2 regions of the Streptomyces sp. NBC_00045 genome follow, and region 1 is predicted to be linked to the other one. Evidence: riboswitches for the same ligand, from Rfam matches in the RefSeq annotation. Region 1 holds a riboswitch; the other holds the start of a gene.
What was found. Region 1 has a riboswitch for S-adenosylmethionine ahead of OHA65_RS11630 (aminotransferase class V-fold PLP-dependent enzyme). Riboswitches for the same ligand answer to the same signal wherever they lie in the genome.
Positions count from the first base shown of each region.

Region 1 (8,662 bases):
GTCGCCATCGAACCGAGGGTGTTGCGCAGGCTGTTGAGCTCGTCCTGGCCGCGCGCGACCCGGTCCTGGAGCTGCGAGATCTCCTTCTCCAGCTTTTCCTGGCGCTCTTTGGCCCCGTTGAACTTCTCGGTGGCCTGCTCGGACTCCTCGTAGAGGGCGTCGACCTTGCTCTTGACCTCGTCCTTGTTCGGCTTGTCCGGTGCGGCCATGGCCGACTGGGAGGAGAGGGCGACGGCCGCAGTGGCGAGGGCGGTGAGCACGCTCACACGGGTGCGGGTCGGCGGCTTGGGTCGACGGTGGGACGCCACGAACGCGAGCTCCTTTTTCCTGGAGCCGCCGAAGACGGTCGCAAGGCTCGGCAGCGCGCCTCCGTCGTCACCCCGAATGAGTGAACTGCCGCACGAAGGTTTGAGGTGACCCTAGTGACCTCGCTGCGATCAGTTCAAATCCTGTCGGGAAAAACTTCCTCCCCGACCAGGTTCTTTACCTACAGCCCACGCTCCGTACAGGGCACTTGACGGTACGTTCCCTGACGCCCATACCAAATCGGGCATTCCAGCAAGGAGTTACGAAACGCGCGAAAGCCGCTTCAGCAACAAAGCGGACGCAACCGGCCGGGCACCGGCCTTCGCCACGCCGTCGGCCACCTCGCGGTCGGTGGACACCACGACCACCGGCCGGCCGGGCGGCTCCGCCCGCACCAGCTGGCGGATCAGCTCGTCCGCCGTCACCCCGGGCTTGGAGAACAGCACCCGCACCCCGCGCGGCGGCGCGAGCAGCACCGGGGCCGCCAGTTCCGCGCCGTCGAACACGCACGTCATCTCCGCGCCGGTCTGCGCGGCCAGCATCGACAGCCCGCCCAGCAGCCGCAGCCGCTGCTTCTCCAACGGCATCGTCGGATAGCCGGTCTTCGTCACGTTGTAGCCGTCGACCACCAGATGGACCTGGGGCAGCGCCAACAACTGGTCCAGCAGCGCCGGATCCGTCTCCGACAGCGCCCGCGCCGCAATGTCCTTCGGGGTCATCCGGCCCGGCTCCACCGCCTCCACGGTGTCGGCCGGCCGCGTCGACACCGGCGGCAGCGCCAGCTCGCGGCGCAGCCCCTGGGCCGCGTCCAGCACGGTGTCCAGCAGCAGCCGCAGCCGCATGTCCTCGACGCTGCGTCCCTCGCGGGTGGCCCGGCGGGAGGTCTCCAGCGCGGTCTCCACCTCGGCGAGGCGGGACTTCAGGCGCCGGGTCTCGCTCTCGGCGGCGGCCACCTGCGCGGCCGCCTCACCGCGGATCCCGTCGATCTCTGCGGTCACCTTGCGCAGGGCCGCCTCGCCGCGCTTCACATCGCTCTGGGCGCTGCGCAGCTTGCGATGAAGCGATTCCGCTTCCTTGCGCGCCGCGTCCAGCTCGGCCCGCACCTGCTCGCCGCCGAGGCGCTGTACGTCCCGGGCGTGCGCCAGTTCCTCGCGGAGCCGGTCCAGTTCGCGCCGGGTCTCCTCGCCGACCCGCTCGGCGTCGGCGCGCTGCGCCTCCTCGCCGGCGGCGGCCACCAGCTTCACCCAGCCGACCGGCCGCAGCACGTACGCGGCGGCCGCCACGTCCAGCGGGTCCGCGGCGGCGGGCGGGGCACCGGACTCCAGGGCGCCGGTCAGCTCGGTCTGGGCCTCGCGCAGCTTCTCGGCGACGCGGCCGCGGAAGACGGGATCCGTCTCCACTGCCGCGGCCATCGCGTTGCCCGCGAACTTGGCGCGCCGGGTCGGGGTGAACCGGGCGTACTGGCGCAGCTGCGCCGGGAGGTCCGCGACCGTCAGTCCGCCGAAGGCGTCCGAGACGAGCGCGACGACCCGGCGCCGCACGCCTTCCGGCAGCGGGCGGTCGAGCACCTCGGCGGCGTCGCCGGCCGCGTCGGCCGGCTCAGCGCCGCTTGCTGGCTCCACAATCCGTCACCCCTACCGTGATCTACTGTGGGCCCGGCTCCGTCAGGAGTCCGCGCCCGGCCTGTCCACGAGCTCGATCTGGTCCACCGCGTTGCACCAGCGGCAGCGGACCGACTCGATGGTCTCATTGACCACCTCGCGCTCCTCGACCTTGGGCTCCCCGGCAAGATCCAGGTGGACGTACTCCACGACCTTCGACGAACGAGTGACGTCGAAACGCGTGAGGTTGCCGCACAGGGTGCAGCGCCACCGGGTGGTGTCGGTGGGCAGGGGAACCGTCATCAGGCCGCTCTCTCCTTCGTAGCTCTTTCAATTAAAGCCGCCGTCCGCGTCAATCGGCGGACCGCAGCACGTAACCCTACGGCCTGCCGGTGCTCCGGGCGGGTCCGCTTGGGTCATGCTCGATCGCATGATCGTAAAGTGGCAGGCCCTCCGGGAGGCGGCCCGGGGCCCGGTGGTCGTCCACGCGCTGATCGCCGGCTGCTGCGTGGTGTTCCTGCTCGGTCCGGCTTCGGGCCTGAATCCCTCGTACGGAGCGGGCGAGCGGCTGGTGGAGACGGGGACCGCTTACTTCCGGCGCTGGGGAGTGGTCCCGGACGAACTGTTCACCGGCTCCGCGCGGGCGCTGCTCACTCCGCTCACCGCGCTGTTCGTACACGGCAGCTGGCTCCACCTGCTCGGCAACATGCTCTTCCTCTACGTCTTCGGCGTGATGGCGCAGGAGCGGATGGGGCGACCGGAATTCCTGGCGTTCTACGTCTGTACGGGGTACCTGGCGCTGGCGGCGTACGCGGCGGCCAACGCGGCCTCGGAGCAGACCCTGGTCGGCGCGTCCGGCGCGATCTCGGCGGTACTGGGCGCTTTCCTGTGCCTCTTCCCGCGGGCCAGGGTGACGAGCCTGTTCCCGTTCCTCTTCTTCCTGCCGCTGCGCTTCCCGGCCTGGATCGTACTGATGTTCTGGTTCGGCCTGCAGTGGCTGGCGGCGCACCGCGCGGGGAGCGGCCCGGGGGTGGCGTACCTGGCCCACGTGGTGGGCTTCTCGCTCGGCTTCGTCTACGCGTGGGTGCGCTATCGGCGTACGACTAGAGTGAGGCGACCAGCGACGGCCACCGAGGGAGACAGCCAACCGTGATCACCGCGATCGTGCTCATCAAGACCAGCGTGGACCGCATCCCCGAGATCGCCGAGTCCATCGCCGCGCTGGAGAACGTCAGCGAGGTCTACTCCGTCACGGGGACGTACGACCTGATCGCCCTGGTGCGCGTGGCCCGCCACGAGAACCTGGCGGACATCATCCCCGGCCGCATCAGCAAGATCCCGGGCGTGGAGGCGACGGACACGCACGTGGCGTTCCGCACCTACTCCCAGCACGACCTGGAAGCGGCCTTCGCCATCGGCCTGGACGCGTAGCGTCCGACCGTTCACAGTTCCGGCAGCCGCTCCCCCGGCCGGGGCACGCGGCGTTCCTGCAGCCAGAACGGGTAGCCCCGCAAGTGGTCACCGAGGCCGGTGTCGAGGTGCGCGAGGTACGCGCGGGACCGCCGGCCGCCTCACGCTCGTCCTCCCGCTCCGACGCCGACCGGCTCCGGTCCAGGCCCACGGCCCACTCGCGGTCCCGGCCCCGGTCCCGCCACCGGTCCCGGACCAGCTCCGGGGTCCAGTGCGCGTCGCCGTCGCACTCGTACCCGGCCATCGGGTCCTGCCGGGCCGCGGCCATGACCCGGTACGTCTCCTCGGGCGTGCACGGCTGGCGGTGGACGAACTCCCCGCCGGACTCGTCGTCGTACAGGACGTGGGCCGGCGCGACCTCGCGGCCCACCCAGCAGGTGTCGGTAGCCGCCCCGTAGAACGGCCCCGGCGCGTTGCGCCAGTTGCGCTCCCGCCACGCTTCGGGCCGGCCGCCCCACGGCGGCTGGTACGCGGGCACCCAGTTCGCGAGGCCGGGTAGCGGCTCGCCCTCCGCGCAGGCGCGGACCGTCGGCAGCGGATCCCAGTAGGTCATGCCGAGCAGCCCGTCAGACGGCCGGGACGCAGCGACCCTCCTCCGTGCGGTACTGCCACTTGGCGCCGTCCCGAACCAGCTCGCGCACCGCGCGCACGAACCGTTCGACGTGCTCGTCCGGGGTGCCCGCGCCGAAGCTGACGCGGATCGCGTTCAGCGTGGGGGCACCCCCGGACGAAGTCTGGGGGTGTTCGCCCGGGGCCGCCTCGGGGGCCCCGCATTCGCCCTGCGCCTGCGGCTCGCTGCCGAGCAGGGTGCGGACCAGCGGGTGGGCGCAGAACAGGCCGTCGCGGACGCCGATCCCGTACTCCGCGGACAGCGCGGCCGCGAAGTGCGAGCTGTTCCAACCGTCCACCACGAAGGAGATGACGCCGACCCGCGGGGCGTCGTCGCCGAACAGGGAGAGGATCCTGACCTGCGGGACCTCGGCCAGGCCTGCGCGGACCTTCGCGATGAGGTGCCGCTCGCGGGCGACGAGGTTCTCGAAGCCGGCCTCGTCCAGCGCCCGGCAGGCGGAGGCGATGGAGTACACGCCGATGACGTTCGGGGAGCCGGCCTCGTGGCGGGCGGCCGTGGTGTGCCACTCGACGTCGACGCCGCCGTCCTCACGGCGGGCGACCTTCCGGGAGGCGCCGCCGCCGGCCAGGTACGGCTGCGCCTGCTGGAGCCAGTCCGCGCGGCCGGCCAGTACGCCGGAGCCGAACGGCGCGTACAGCTTGTGCCCGGAGAAGGCGACCCAGTCCACGTCCAGCTCCTGGACGGAGACGGGGTGGTGCGGGGCCAGCTGCGCGGCGTCCAGGACGATCCGCGCGCCGTGGGCGTGCGCGGCGGCGGCGAGTTCCTTCACCGGCCACAGTTCACCGGTGACGTTGGACGCGCCGGTGACGCAGACCAGCGCCGGCCCGTGCGGATCGCGGTCCGCCAGCGCCCGGTCCAGGGTCTCGACGGCCTGCACCGGGGTCCGCGGGGCGTTGAGGTACGTGACCTGCGCGTCGCCCCACGGCAGCAGCGAGGCGTGGTGCTCGGTCTCGAAGACGAAGACCTGACAGCCGGCGGGGAGCACGGCGGCGAGCAGGTTCAGGGAGTCGGTGGTGGAGCGGGTGAAGACCACCTGGTCGGCGGGCCGGCAGTCGAGGAACTCGGCGACGGTGGCCCGGCTCTGCTCGAAGAGGTCGGTGGAGAGCTGCGAGAGGTACCCGGCCCCGCGGTGGACGCTGCCGTAGTAGGGGGCGTACGCGGCGACGTCGTCCCAGACCCGCTGGAGCGCGGGGGCGCTGGCCGCGTAGTCGAGGGCCGCGTAGCTGACCTCGCCGCCGATGACGAGCGGGACGGTCACGTCCCGGCCGAGGACCGGCAGCGGCTCGGCACGGGCGGGGTCGACGGGCGGGGTCGCGACGGACGCGGTGGCGACGGCGTTCGGGTACGTGGACATGGCGGTATCTCCCGGCAGGACAGGCGGAATGGCTTCGGAAGGCCCGTACGTGGGTGCACGGATGCGCGGGCGCGCGGCAGCGCGGATGCACATGTGCCAGTGGTACGGGAATTGCCTCGACGCGCGGACGACTGGGGACCGCACGGAGGGTGAAGAGGGGCGGAGTCGCCCTATCGCATTCGCTTGCTCACGGAAAAGCTCCTCGGGAGACCAGGACCCCTGGTGTCGAGGGATCCGCGCTTGCCGTAGGCCTTTCTGGCTACGACCTGGTCATCACCCGGGGCACCCCGCCACGGAAGGAGGGTTGCCGGACAGCAAGCCGGGGCCGAAACGCTGTCACTCGTGACCTGGTGAGCATCCTGCCACATGATCCCCAACGCGCAAGACCCCGGTCCGCATGCTGGACCGGGGCCTTGGCCGGAAAAGATCAGGCGCTGCCTACGCGTTGCTCGCCGCCACCCAGCGGTCCAGGGCGGCCTTGGCCGCGCCCGAGCACCAACCCCCGACGCCGCACTCGCGCCGCTCGGCCGCAGGCGGCCTCCCGGGCATCGACCGGCTGCGCCGACCTCCGGCCGCCGGGGAACGCGAGCCGGTGGCCCCCGCCTACGCGTTGCTGGCCGCCACCCAGCGGTCCAGGGCAGCCTTGGCCGCGCCCGAGTCAATGGATTGCGCCGCCCGGGCGATCGCGGCGCGGATCTCGTCCTCCAGGGAGCCCGTGCCCGGGTCCAGGGCCACCAGGGCCGCCGCCGAGTTCAACAGCACCGCGTCACGGACCGGCCCGGTCTCGCCGGCCAGCAGACGGCGGGCGACGTCCGCGTTGTACGAGGCGTCCGCGCCGCGCAGCGCCGAGACGTCGACCAGGGGGATGCCCACGTCGCGCGGGTCGAACGACTGCTCGTCCACCCGGCCGTCGCGGACCCACCACACCCGGGAGGTGGCCGTGGTCGTCAGCTCGTCCAGGCCGTCGTCGCCTCGGAACACCAGCGCCGAGGAGCCGCGCTCCGCCAGCACGCCCGCCACGATGGGCGCCACCCGCGGGTCCGCGACGCCCGTGGCCTGCGCCCGTACCCGCGCCGGGTTGGTCAGCGGGCCGAGGAAGTTGAAGGTGGTCCGGATCCCGAGCTCCTTCCGGGCCGCGGCCACGTGCCGCAGCGCCGGGTGGAACTTCACCGCGAAGCAGAAGGTGATGCCGGCTTCTTCGGCGACCTCGACCACCCGCGCCGGGGTGAGGTCCAGGTTGACGCCGAGCTTCTCCAGCACGTCCGAGGACCCGCTCGCGGAGGACGCGGCCCGGTTGCCGTGCTTGACCACCTTGGCACCCGTGCCGGCCACCACGATCGACGACATCGTCGAGATGTTCACCGTCTTGGCCCCGTCGCCGCCGGTGCCGACGATGTCCACCGTCCGGCCCGGCACCTCGATCAGGTTGGCGTGCTCGTACATGGACCGTACGAGGCCGTTGATCTCCGCGACCGTCTCCCCCTTGGCCCGGAGCGCCACCACGAAGCCGGCGATCTGGGCGTCGGTGGCCTCCCCGCGCATGATCCGGTCCATGGCCCAGGCCGTTTCGTCGGCGCGCAGGTCCTGGCCGGTGAGCAGGGCGTCGAGGAGACCCGGCCAGCCACGGGCCGCCACGCTGTCGCCGCCTGCCGGGGTCACAACGTTCATGGTCCGCTCCTGCTGCTGGTCGGCCGTCCGATGCCGGGGCCCACGTCGAATGGGAAGGAGATCAGCCTATCCAGCCCCGGGGACGGCAAAGAGCCCCGTCCAGACACTGGACGGGGCTCTTGCCGTGGCGACACCGGGACTGGCGTGAATCAGTCCCTCATGGGATCAGTGGTGGCCGTGGCCGCTCTGGATCTCCTTGTACTCCTCCACCGTGGGCTTCGGAATCTGGTTGTTCTCGGCGTAGAAGCCCTTGCTGAGCTTCGCGCGGAGCTTCTCCATGCGGCCGACCTTGCGCTCGACACCGTTCTCGTCGACCGTCGGGCCGATCTCGACCGGCTTGTACTGCTCGTGCGCGGTCAGCGTGTGCAGCTTGCCCTGCGGGAGCGGCTCGTGGATCTCGACGAACTCACCGTGCGGCAGGCGCTTGATGATGCCGGTCTCGCGACCGTGCAGCACCTTGTCGTGGTCCCGGCGCTGGAGGCCGAGGCAGATGCGCTTGGTGACGATGAAGGCGAGGACCGGGACGACGAAGAAGCCGATCCGGACGAACCACGTGATGTTGTTGATCGAGAGGTGGAAGTACTGCGCGAACATGTCGTTTCCACCGCCGATCAGCAGCACGATGTACTCCGCGATCCAGGCGACACCGAAGCCCGTACGGGTCGGGACGTTGCGCGGGCGGTCCAGGATGTGGTGCTCGCGCTTGTCACCGGTGACCCAGGACTCGATGAACGGCCAGGCGGCGATCGAGCCCAGCACCAGCGGGAAGATCAGCAGGGGGATGAACACGCCGAGAACGAGCGTGTGGCCCCACAGGTTGATCTCCCAGCCCGGCATGGCACGGATCAGGCCTTCCGGCATACCCATGTACCAGTCGGGCTGCGCGCCGGTGGACACGTGGTCCGGGCGGTACGGGCCGAGGGCCCAGATCGGGTTGATCGAGGCGATCGCCGCGATGGCCGCGATGACACCGAAGACCAGGAAGAAGAAGCCTCCGGCCTTGGCCATGTAGACCGGCAGCAGCGGCATGCCGACGACGTTGTTGTTCGTCTTGCCGGGACCCGCGAACTGGGTGTGCTTGTGGTAGAAGACCAGGATCAGGTGGGCCACCAGCAGGCCCATCATGATGCCGGGCAGCAGCAGGATGTGGATCGAGTAGAACCGCGCGACGAAGTCGCCGCCGGGGAACTCGCCGCCGAAGAGGAAGAACGAGATGTACGTGCCGACGATCGGCACGGACAGGATCGCGCCCTCCATGAAGCGGACACCGGTGCCCGAGAGCAGGTCGTCCGGCAGGGAGTAACCGGTGAAACCGGTGAACATGCCGAGGACCAGCAGCAGGAAGCCGAAGATCCAGTTGACCTCGCGCGGCTTGCGGAACGCGCCGGTGAAGAAGACGCGCATCATGTGCACGACCATGCCGGCGACGAAGATCAGGGCCGACCAGTGGTGGATCTGCCGGATGAGCAGACCGCCGCGGACGTCGAAGCTGATGTCCAGCGTCGAGGCGAAGGCCTCGGACATCTGGACGCCCTGCATCGGCACGTACGAGCCGTGGTAGACGACCTCGTTCATGCTCGGGTGGAAGAACAGCGTCAGGTACACACCCGTGAGGATGATGATGATGAAGCT
Region 1 covers NZ_CP108271.1:2,459,896-2,468,557, forward strand. Annotated here, with positions in the region: gene OHA65_RS11605 (NlpC/P60 family protein) at 1-308, opposite strand, end outside; gene OHA65_RS11610 (NYN domain-containing protein) at 567-1,931, opposite strand; gene OHA65_RS11615 (hypothetical protein) at 1,971-2,210, opposite strand; gene OHA65_RS11620 (rhomboid family intramembrane serine protease) at 2,338-3,060, shown strand; gene OHA65_RS11625 (Lrp/AsnC family transcriptional regulator) at 3,057-3,338, shown strand; gene OHA65_RS11630 (aminotransferase class V-fold PLP-dependent enzyme) at 3,944-5,362, opposite strand; SAM riboswitch class IV at 5,594-5,710, opposite strand; gene trpD (anthranilate phosphoribosyltransferase) at 5,966-7,030, opposite strand; gene OHA65_RS11640 (cytochrome bc complex cytochrome b subunit) at 7,196-8,662, opposite strand, start outside.

Region 2 (8,662 bases), 1.3 Mb from region 1:
TAATCTGGCGGTATGACGGACGACGAGGGGCTGACGGCCACCGAGGCCGCGGTCCTCGCGTACGAGGGACGCACCTGGCCCGGGCCCGGGGCCAAGGAGCGGGCGATACGGGAAGGGCTGGGGATGACCCCGGTCCGCTACTACCAGCTGCTCAACGTCCTGATGGACGACCCGCGGGCCCTGGCCCACGCGCCCGGAACCGTCAACCGGCTGCGCCGCATCCGCGAAGCACAGCGGGCCCGGCGCTGACGCCCGGACCCGGCGCAGCTGCCCTCCGGGCCCCGCGCAGCTGCTCCCGGACGTCGCGCGCCGTAGCCGTGGCCCGGCAGGGCCGTTAGGGTCGTCCCCATGGGGAGCCATCCGCACAGCATGCCGATGCCCGTCACCGCCGCCGGACGCGAGGGACTCGAAGCCCTCCTCCACGTACCCCGCCGTTCCGTGGTCGCGCTCGACTTCGACGGCACCCTCGCCGACATCGTCCCGGACCCCGACCAAGCACGGGCCCACCCGGGAGCCGTCGGGGCACTGGCCGCGCTGGCCCCGGAGGTCGCCTCCGTCGCCGTGATCACCGGCCGCCCGGCGAGCGTCGCGGTCCGCTACGGGGGCTTCGCAGGCGCCGCCGGCCTGGAACACCTGGTGGTCCTCGGCCACTACGGGGCCGAGCGCTGGGACGCCGTGACCGGCATAGTCCACACCCCGGCCGAGCACCCCGGGGTCGCCGCCGTACGGGCGGAACTGCCCGGATTCCTGGACTCCATCGGCGCCTGGCGCGGCACGTGGATCGAGGAGAAGGGCCGGGCCCTGGCCGTCCACACCCGCCGCGCCGCGGACCCGGACGCCGCGTTCGCCGCGCTCCGCGAACCGCTGGCCGAGCTGGCGGCGCGCCACGGGCTGATGGTCGAGCCGGGGCGGGCGGTACTGGAACTGCGGCCGCCGGGGATGGACAAGGGCGTGGCCCTGACCGAATACCTCGCGGAGACGGGCGCCGAAGCGGTGCTGTACGCGGGGGACGACCTCGGCGACCTCGCCGCGTACGCGGCCGTGGAGAAGCTCCGCACGGACGGCATGCCGGGGCTGCTGGTGGCCAGCGGATCGGCCGAGGTCCCCGAACTCGCCACCCGCGCGGACCTCGTCCTGAACGGCCCGTCCGAGGTGGTCGCCTTCCTGTCGGCCCTGGCCGGAGCCATCCGCGCCTGACGTACCGGGTGCGGCGCCGTTGCCCCCGAGCTCCCGCGCCTCAAACGCCGGCGGGGCTGAAAAGCAGCTCCGCCGGCGTTTGAGGCGCGGGGTCTGGGGCGGAGCCCCAGTTTCGGGAAGGGGCGGGGTGGGGAAAGAGCCCCGCGCAGCGGGGGCCGTTACTCCCCGCGGAGAGCGGACAGCTGGGCCGTGAACCAGTCCGTCGGCGGGAGCGCCGTGGCCGCGGCCGCCAGCCGCTTCGTGCGCTCCAGCCGCTCACCCGCCGGCATCAACAGCGCCGCGTGCAACGCCTGCGCCGTCGCCGACACGTCGTACGGGTTCACCGTCAGCGCGTCCTCGCGGAGTTCCTCGTACGCCCCCGCCCCCGACGACAGCACCAGCGCACACCCCGCCTCCGACACCACCGGGATCTCCTTCGCCACCAGGTTCATCCCGTCCCGCACCGGGTTGACCAGCGCCACGTCCGCCAGCCGGTACGCGGCCAGCGAGCGCGCGAAGTCGTCCTCGACGGACACCAGCACCGGCTGCCAGTCGGCCGTCCCGAACTCCGCGTTGATCTCCTGCGCCAGCTCCCGCACCGACTGCGTGTACGCGCGGTAGACCTCCAGGTCCTGTCGCGACGGGTACGCCGAGGCCAGGTGGACCACCCGGTCCCGCCACTCGGGGTGCGCGGTCAGTAGCTCCCGGTAGGCCAGCAGCCCGCGCAGGATGTTCTTCGAGAGCTCGGTGCGGTCCACGCGGACGATGGTCGCCCGGCCGCCGACGTCGGCCCGCAGGGCGGCCAGCTTGTCGTCCACCACCGGCCGGTGCGCGAGCGCGCGCAGGTCGTCCGCGTCGACGCCCAGGGCGTACTGCCGCACCTCCGTGAAGCGCCGCGGACCGTACCCGGACCCGTCGGCGGCGGCCCTGTGGTGCCACACCCCGCGCTCCGGGGAGCCGCCGGGCAGGTGCGGCTGCGCGATGCCGACCGCGTCGTCCCGGTCCGCCCCGGCGATGAACTCCGCCGACCAGCGCCAGGTGTGGAAGCCCAGCTGGTCCGCGCCGAGCATCCCCCACACGAGCTGTCCGCGCACGTCGTCCGGCAGCATGTCGAGGAACTCCCGCGAGGCCCACGGCGTGTGCGTGAAGTGCGCGATGCGCAGGTCGGGCCGCAGCTCGCGCAACTGCCCCGGGACCAGCGCCAGGTGGTAGTCCTGCACCAGGACGCACGCCCCCTCGGCGGCCTCTTCGGCCAGGGCCTCGGCGAAGGCCCGGTTGTACGCCGCGTACGAGTCCCATTGCTGCCGGAACCGGGCGTCGAAGACCGGCTCGCGCGGGACGTCGTACAGGTGGTGGTGGGTGAACCACAGCACCGAGTTCGCGATGCCGTTGTACGCGTCGTCGTACGTCGTGGGATCGATGTCCAGCATCCGGACGCCGGGCTCGCAGACGCCCCGCCGGACCGCCTCCCGGTCCGCCTCCGACAGCGCCGCGCAGATCCACAGGGCCTCCGGCTGTCGGGCCAGGGCGGCGGAGAGGCCGGAGACGAGGCCGCCGCCGCCGCGCCGGGCCGTGAGGGTGTCGTCTTCGCCGAGTTGGTAGGAGAGGGGGCCGCGGTTCGCTGCAACGAGTACCTGGGAAGCCATGCCGCGAACCTAGCCCGGGGCCCGCCCGCTCAAACGTCAGTTCCCTCACGCCACCCTGCGGCCGGAGTACTCCTTGACCTCGGCCATCGGCGGCCGCTCCTCGGTGTCCACGGCGTACGTCCGCGGCACGAACCCGTTCGGCCCGCGCTCGAACTGCGTCAACTCGGGGCGTACGAGGTGCCCGCGCGAGAGCCGCAGCTGCGCCGTCCGGTAGATCGCCGCGGCCATGCGGCCCAGCGCCCGGCCGTCCTGATGGCGGTGGAGCCGTACGCCCACGTCCACCTGGGCCAGCGCGTCCAGTCCGACGGTGTGCAGCGCGTCGACCAGCAGGCCCAGCTCGACGCCGTACCCGACGGGGAAGGGCAAACGTTCCAGCAGGGTGCGCCGCACGGCGTACTCACCGCCCAGCGGCTGGACGAACCCGGCCAGCTGCGGCCAGTGGAGGTTGAGCAGCGGCCGGGCGACCAGCTCGGTCACCCGACCCCCCTGGGCAGGGGCTTTGCCGGGGGCGGGCCCGTCGGCGTCGGCGCCGAAGGGGCGGTCGTACATCGCCTTGACGAACTCGACGTCCGGCTCCGTCAGCAGCGGGCCGACGATCCCGGACACGAACGTGGACGAGAAGTCCCGCAGGTCGGCGTCCACGAAGCAGACGATGTCGCCGCTGGTCACCAGCAGCGAGCGCCACAAGACCTCGCCCTTGCCGGGCAGGGCCGGGATCCGCGGCAGGATGTCGTCGCGGTGCACCACCCGGGCGCCGGCCTTCGCGGCCACTTCGGCGGTCCGGTCGGTGGAGCCCGAGTCGATCACGACGAGTTCGTCGACGAGCGGCCCCGCCGGCCCGTCGATCAGATCGCGCCGGATCACCTCGACGATGGCGCCGACCGTCTCTTCCTCGTCGAGCGCGGGCAGGACGACGCTGACCGTGGCGCCTGCCGCCCGTTTGGCGGAAAGCAGCTGGTCGAGCGGTCGGTCGGCCGCGGACCAGGAGCGGTCCGCAAACCAGCGCTCCACCTCTTCCAGCACGTTCGGCACTCCTCGGTAATCGTTGACGCTCGGCATTTTCAGCCGAAAAGTGATCCATCTCGCGGTTCGGACGGCTGTCTCAACCACCCGGACCTTCAGTTACAGTCTTGAACAACGCGAAGGACCACCGCATGCCGGGGGTCCCGCGCACAAACGCCCGGACGCGCCATGGAGCGCGCGAACCCGGTGCCATACCGCTCATCCAGAGGGGCAGAGGGACACGGCCCGTTGAAGCCCCGGCAACCCTCCAGTCGGTTCTCGCGCTTGCTTGCAGCAGCGAGGTCCCCGGCTAGGGAAGGTGCCAATTCCGTCTCATGGCGAAGTGCGCCATGGGGAAGATGAGGAGAAAGGGCCTCGCCATCATGGCTGCACAGACTGTTGCCACCTCTGTCGATCTCGGACCTGCCACCGGCCTCTCGTGTCGTGAGTGCGGTACCCGTTTCGAACTCGGACCCATCTTCGCCTGCGTCGAGTGTTTCGGTCCGCTGGAAGTCGCCTACGACCTGCCCACCGGCGACCCCGAAGCCCTGCGCGCCGCGATCGAGGCCGGCCCGAACAACATCTGGCGCTACGCCCCGCTGCTGCCCGTCCCCGCTGACGTGGCCGCCAAGCCCAGCCTGAACCCCGGCTTCACCAAGCTCGTGGACGCGGCCAACCTGGCCAAGGAGCTCGGCATCACCGGGAAGCTCTACGTCAAGGACGACTCCGGCAACCCGACGCACTCCTTCAAGGACCGCGTCGTGGCCATCGCCGTCGAGGCCGCCCGCGCCTTCGGCTTCACCACCCTGTCCTGCTCCTCCACCGGCAACCTGGCCGGCGCCGTCGGCGCCGCGGCCGCCCGGGCCGGCTTCCGCTCCTGCGTGTTCATCCCGCACGACCTGGAGCAGGGCAAGGTCGTCATGGCCGGTGTGTACGGCGGCGACCTGGTCGGCATCGAAGGCAACTACGACGACGTCAACCGCTTCTGCTCCGAGCTCATCGGCGACCCGCTGGGCGAGGGCTGGGGCTTCGTCAACGTCAACCTGCGCCCCTACTACGGCGAGGGTTCCAAGACCCTCGCCTACGAGATCTGCGAGCAGCTCGGCTGGCAGCTGCCCGACCAGATCGTGATCCCGATCGCGTCCGGCTCGCAGCTGACGAAGATCGACAAGGGTCTGCAGGAGCTGATCAAGCTCGGGCTGGTCGAGGACAAGCCGTACAAGATCTTCGGCGCCCAGGCCGAGGGCTGCTCCCCGGTGTCGACCGCCTTCAAGGCCGGCCACGACGTGGTCCGCCCGCAGAAGCCGAACACCATCGCCAAGTCGCTCGCCATCGGCAACCCGGCCGACGGCCCGTACGTCCTGGACATCGCCCGCCGCACCGGCGGCTACGTCGAGGACGTCACCGACGAGCAGGTCGTCGAGGCCATCAAGATCCTCGCGCAGGCCGAGGGCATCTTCGCCGAGACCGCGGGCGGCGTGACCGTCGGCGTGACCAAGAAGCTCATCGAGAACGGCCAGCTCGACCCGGCGCTGACCACGGTGGTCCTGAACACCGGTGACGGCCTCAAGACCCTGGAGGCGGTGGCCGCGGACAGCGGGCAGACCGCCACCATCCGCCCGAGCCTGGACGCGTTCCGCGCCGCCGGCCTGGCCTGATCCCCGATCCCCCTCGTACCCGGAAAGGCAGTAGCGCCATGAGCGTCAACGTCCGCATCCCCACCATCCTGCGCACCTACACCGGCGGCCAGGCCGAGGTCACGGCCGAGGGCGCGACCCTCTCCGAGGTCATCGCCTCCCTTGAGGTGAACCACCCGGGCATCGCCGCGCGCGTCCTGGACGACCAGGGCAAGCTGCGCCGGTTCGTGAACGTCTACGTCAACGACGACGACGTGCGCTTCGAGGGCGGTCTGGACGCGGTGACGCCGGACGGCGCCGGTGTCTCGATCATTCCCGCCGTCGCGGGCGGCTGCTGACGCAACAACCCCTGAATTACCCCCTCCGGTAAAAGCGGAGGGGGTAATTCTGCTTGGTTGGGCGCGGTAAGGTTGGGGAAGTCCCCTCCGCTGGACTTGCCCGCTGCATATGAGCGAGTCGCGTGAGGGTTGACATTGAGTCAATGTGCAAGTGCGGTATGGGGCTTTGGCGAGATATGCCGGGTCCGAGTTGCCCGGGAATATGCCAACTTTTCACTTTATTTCAATGTATCCCCGTGTCCAGATTTCTCGTCGGATTGACCTGTTGCAGACAGCAGCGGTGCAGATACATTCAGCCCCGGTCGAGGCGTTCCGGCGCAAGTTCTGACCCGGGACCGCGAAGTGCGGTCCCGCGCAAGGGCCAGTAATAGGGGAGTTAGGCATGGCTCAGGGCACCGTCAAGTGGTTCAACGCGGAGAAGGGCTACGGCTTCATCGCGGTCGACGGTGGTGCGGATGTGTTCGTCCACTACAGCGCCATCCAGATGGACGGGTACCGCACCCTTGAAGAGGGTCAGCGGGTCGAGTTCGAGATCTCGCAGGGCCAGAAGGGTCCGCAGGCGGACATGGTCAAGCTCGCCGTCTAGTCCCGGCGCGATCGACCACCGACGCATACGCACGAAGGGTCCGCATCCTTGAGGAGGGATGCGGGCCCTTCGTGCTGCCCGCACCGCGCCGGGCCGGGCTTCGTGGAAGCCGCTTGCACTCAAGGGGGTCGAGTGCTAATCATTGGCGTTAGCACTCTCGTGCTGAGAGTGCTACTACACAGGACCGGGTCGGTGAGGCCCGCAGGGTCCGGCGGGAAGGAACCGCCGGGCACGCAGGCCGTCCGTCGCGGGCGCGGGCGCGGTCCGGAGCAATCCAACCCTCCCCCCACGCCGGCGGCGCAGGGGGAACCCCAGTCCTGGAGGACCACTTCAGATGGCCAAGATCATTGCGTTCGACGAGGAGGCCCGGCGCGGCCTTGAGCGCGGTATGAACCAGCTCGCCGACGCCGTCAAGGTCACCCTTGGCCCCAAGGGTCGCAACGTCGTCCTTGAGAAGAAGTGGGGCGCCCCCACGATCACCAACGATGGTGTTTCCATCGCCAAGGAGATCGAGCTCGAGGACCCGTACGAGAAGATCGGCGCCGAGCTGGTCAAGGAAGTCGCCAAGAAGACGGACGACGTCGCCGGCGACGGTACGACCACCGCCACCGTGCTCGCCCAGGCGCTCGTACGCGAGGGCCTGCGCAACGTGGCCGCCGGCGCCAACCCGATGGCCCTCAAGCGTGGCATCGAGAAGGCCGTCGAGGCCGTCTCCGGCGCCCTGCTGGAGCAGGCGAAGGATGTCGAGACCAAGGAGCAGATCGCTTCTACGGCCTCCATCTCCGCCGCTGACACCCAGATCGGCGAGCTCATCGCCGAGGCCATGGACAAGGTCGGCAAGGAAGGCGTCATCACCGTCGAGGAGTCCCAGACCTTCGGTCTGGAGCTGGAGCTCACCGAGGGCATGCGCTTCGACAAGGGCTACATCTCGGCGTACTTCGCCACCGACATGGAGCGTATGGAGGCGTCCCTGGACGACCCGTACATCCTCATCGTCAACTCCAAGATCGGCAACGTGAAGGACCTCCTTCCGCTGCTTGAGAAGGTCATGCAGTCCGGCAAGCCGCTGCTGATCATCGCCGAGGACGTCGAGGGCGAGGCCCTGTCGACCCTGGTCGTCAACAAGATCCGCGGCACCTTCAAGTCCGTGGCCGTCAAGGCCCCGGGCTTCGGCGACCGCCGCAAGGCCATGCTCGGTGACATCGCCATCCTCACGGGCGGCACGGTCATCTCCGAGGAGGTCGGCCTCAAGCTGGAGAACGCGGGCCTCGACCTGCTCGGCCGCGCCCGCAAGGTCGTCATCTCCAAGGACGAGACCACGATCGTCGACGGCGCCGGTGACAGCGACCAGGTCCAGGGTCGCGTCAACCAGATCCGTGCCGAGATCGAGAACTCCGACTCGGACTACGACCGCGAGAAGCTCCAGGAGCGCCTCGCGAAGCTGGCCGGCGGCGTGGCCGTCATCAAGGCCGGTGCCGCGACCGAGGTGGAGCTCAAGGAGCGCAAGCACCGCATCGAGGACGCCGTCCGCAACGCGAAGGCTGCCGTCGAGGAGGGCATCGTCGCCGGTGGTGGCGTGGCCCTGCTCCAGGCCTCCGCGGTCTTCGAGAAGCTCGACCTGTCGGGTGACGAGGCGACCGGCGCCAACGCCGTGAAGCTCGCCCTGGAGGCTCCGCTCAAGCAGATCGCCGTCAACGGTGGTCTTGAGGGTGGCGTCGTCGTGGAGAAGGTCCGCAACCTGACCGTCGGCTGGGGCCTGAACGCCGCGACCGGCGAGTACGTGGACATGATCGCCGAGGGCATCATCGACCCGGCGAAGGTCACGCGCTCCGCTCTGCAGAACGCCGCGTCCATCGCCGCGCTGTTCCTGACGACCGAGGCCGTCATCGCCGACAAGCCGGAGAAGGCCGGCGCGGGCGCGCCGGGCGGCATGCCGGGCGGTGACATGGACTTCTGATCGGCCCCGCGCTGATCGGCTGTTCTCGACCGAGGGCGGTACTCCCGTACGGGGGTGCCGCCCTCGGTCGTTTGTGGGTGTCCTAGAAGCCCGAACTGTCGACGTCGAAGCCGAACGGGTCCGGGACGGGCAGGGCCGCACCGAAGGGCACCGTCTTGCGGAACTGGTACCCGTGTGGGGAGTGGTCCGAGAAGCAGGTGATCTCGGACGCCTGCACGTCGATGACGAGGTAGATAGGGACGAGCTGTCCGTAGACGTCCAGCTTCTCGCGCCAGTCCACGTCCTTCGTGGACACAGAGGTGAACTCGGCCACCAGGGAG
Region 2 covers NZ_CP108271.1:3,733,984-3,742,645, reverse strand. Annotated here, with positions in the region: gene OHA65_RS17375 (DUF3263 domain-containing protein) at 13-249, shown strand; gene otsB (trehalose-phosphatase) at 349-1,197, shown strand; gene OHA65_RS17365 (trehalose-6-phosphate synthase) at 1,356-2,822, opposite strand; gene OHA65_RS17360 (glucosyl-3-phosphoglycerate synthase) at 2,868-3,845, opposite strand; SAM riboswitch class I at 4,041-4,190, shown strand; gene thrC (threonine synthase) at 4,208-5,482, shown strand; gene OHA65_RS17350 (MoaD/ThiS family protein) at 5,521-5,799, shown strand; gene OHA65_RS17345 (cold-shock protein) at 6,182-6,385, shown strand; gene groL (chaperonin GroEL) at 6,720-8,342, shown strand; gene OHA65_RS17335 (Uma2 family endonuclease) at 8,425-8,662, opposite strand, start outside.
Region 2: it holds a riboswitch for S-adenosylmethionine, as region 1 does, so the genes downstream of both, thrC (threonine synthase) here and OHA65_RS11630 (aminotransferase class V-fold PLP-dependent enzyme) in region 1, are expected to answer to the same signal.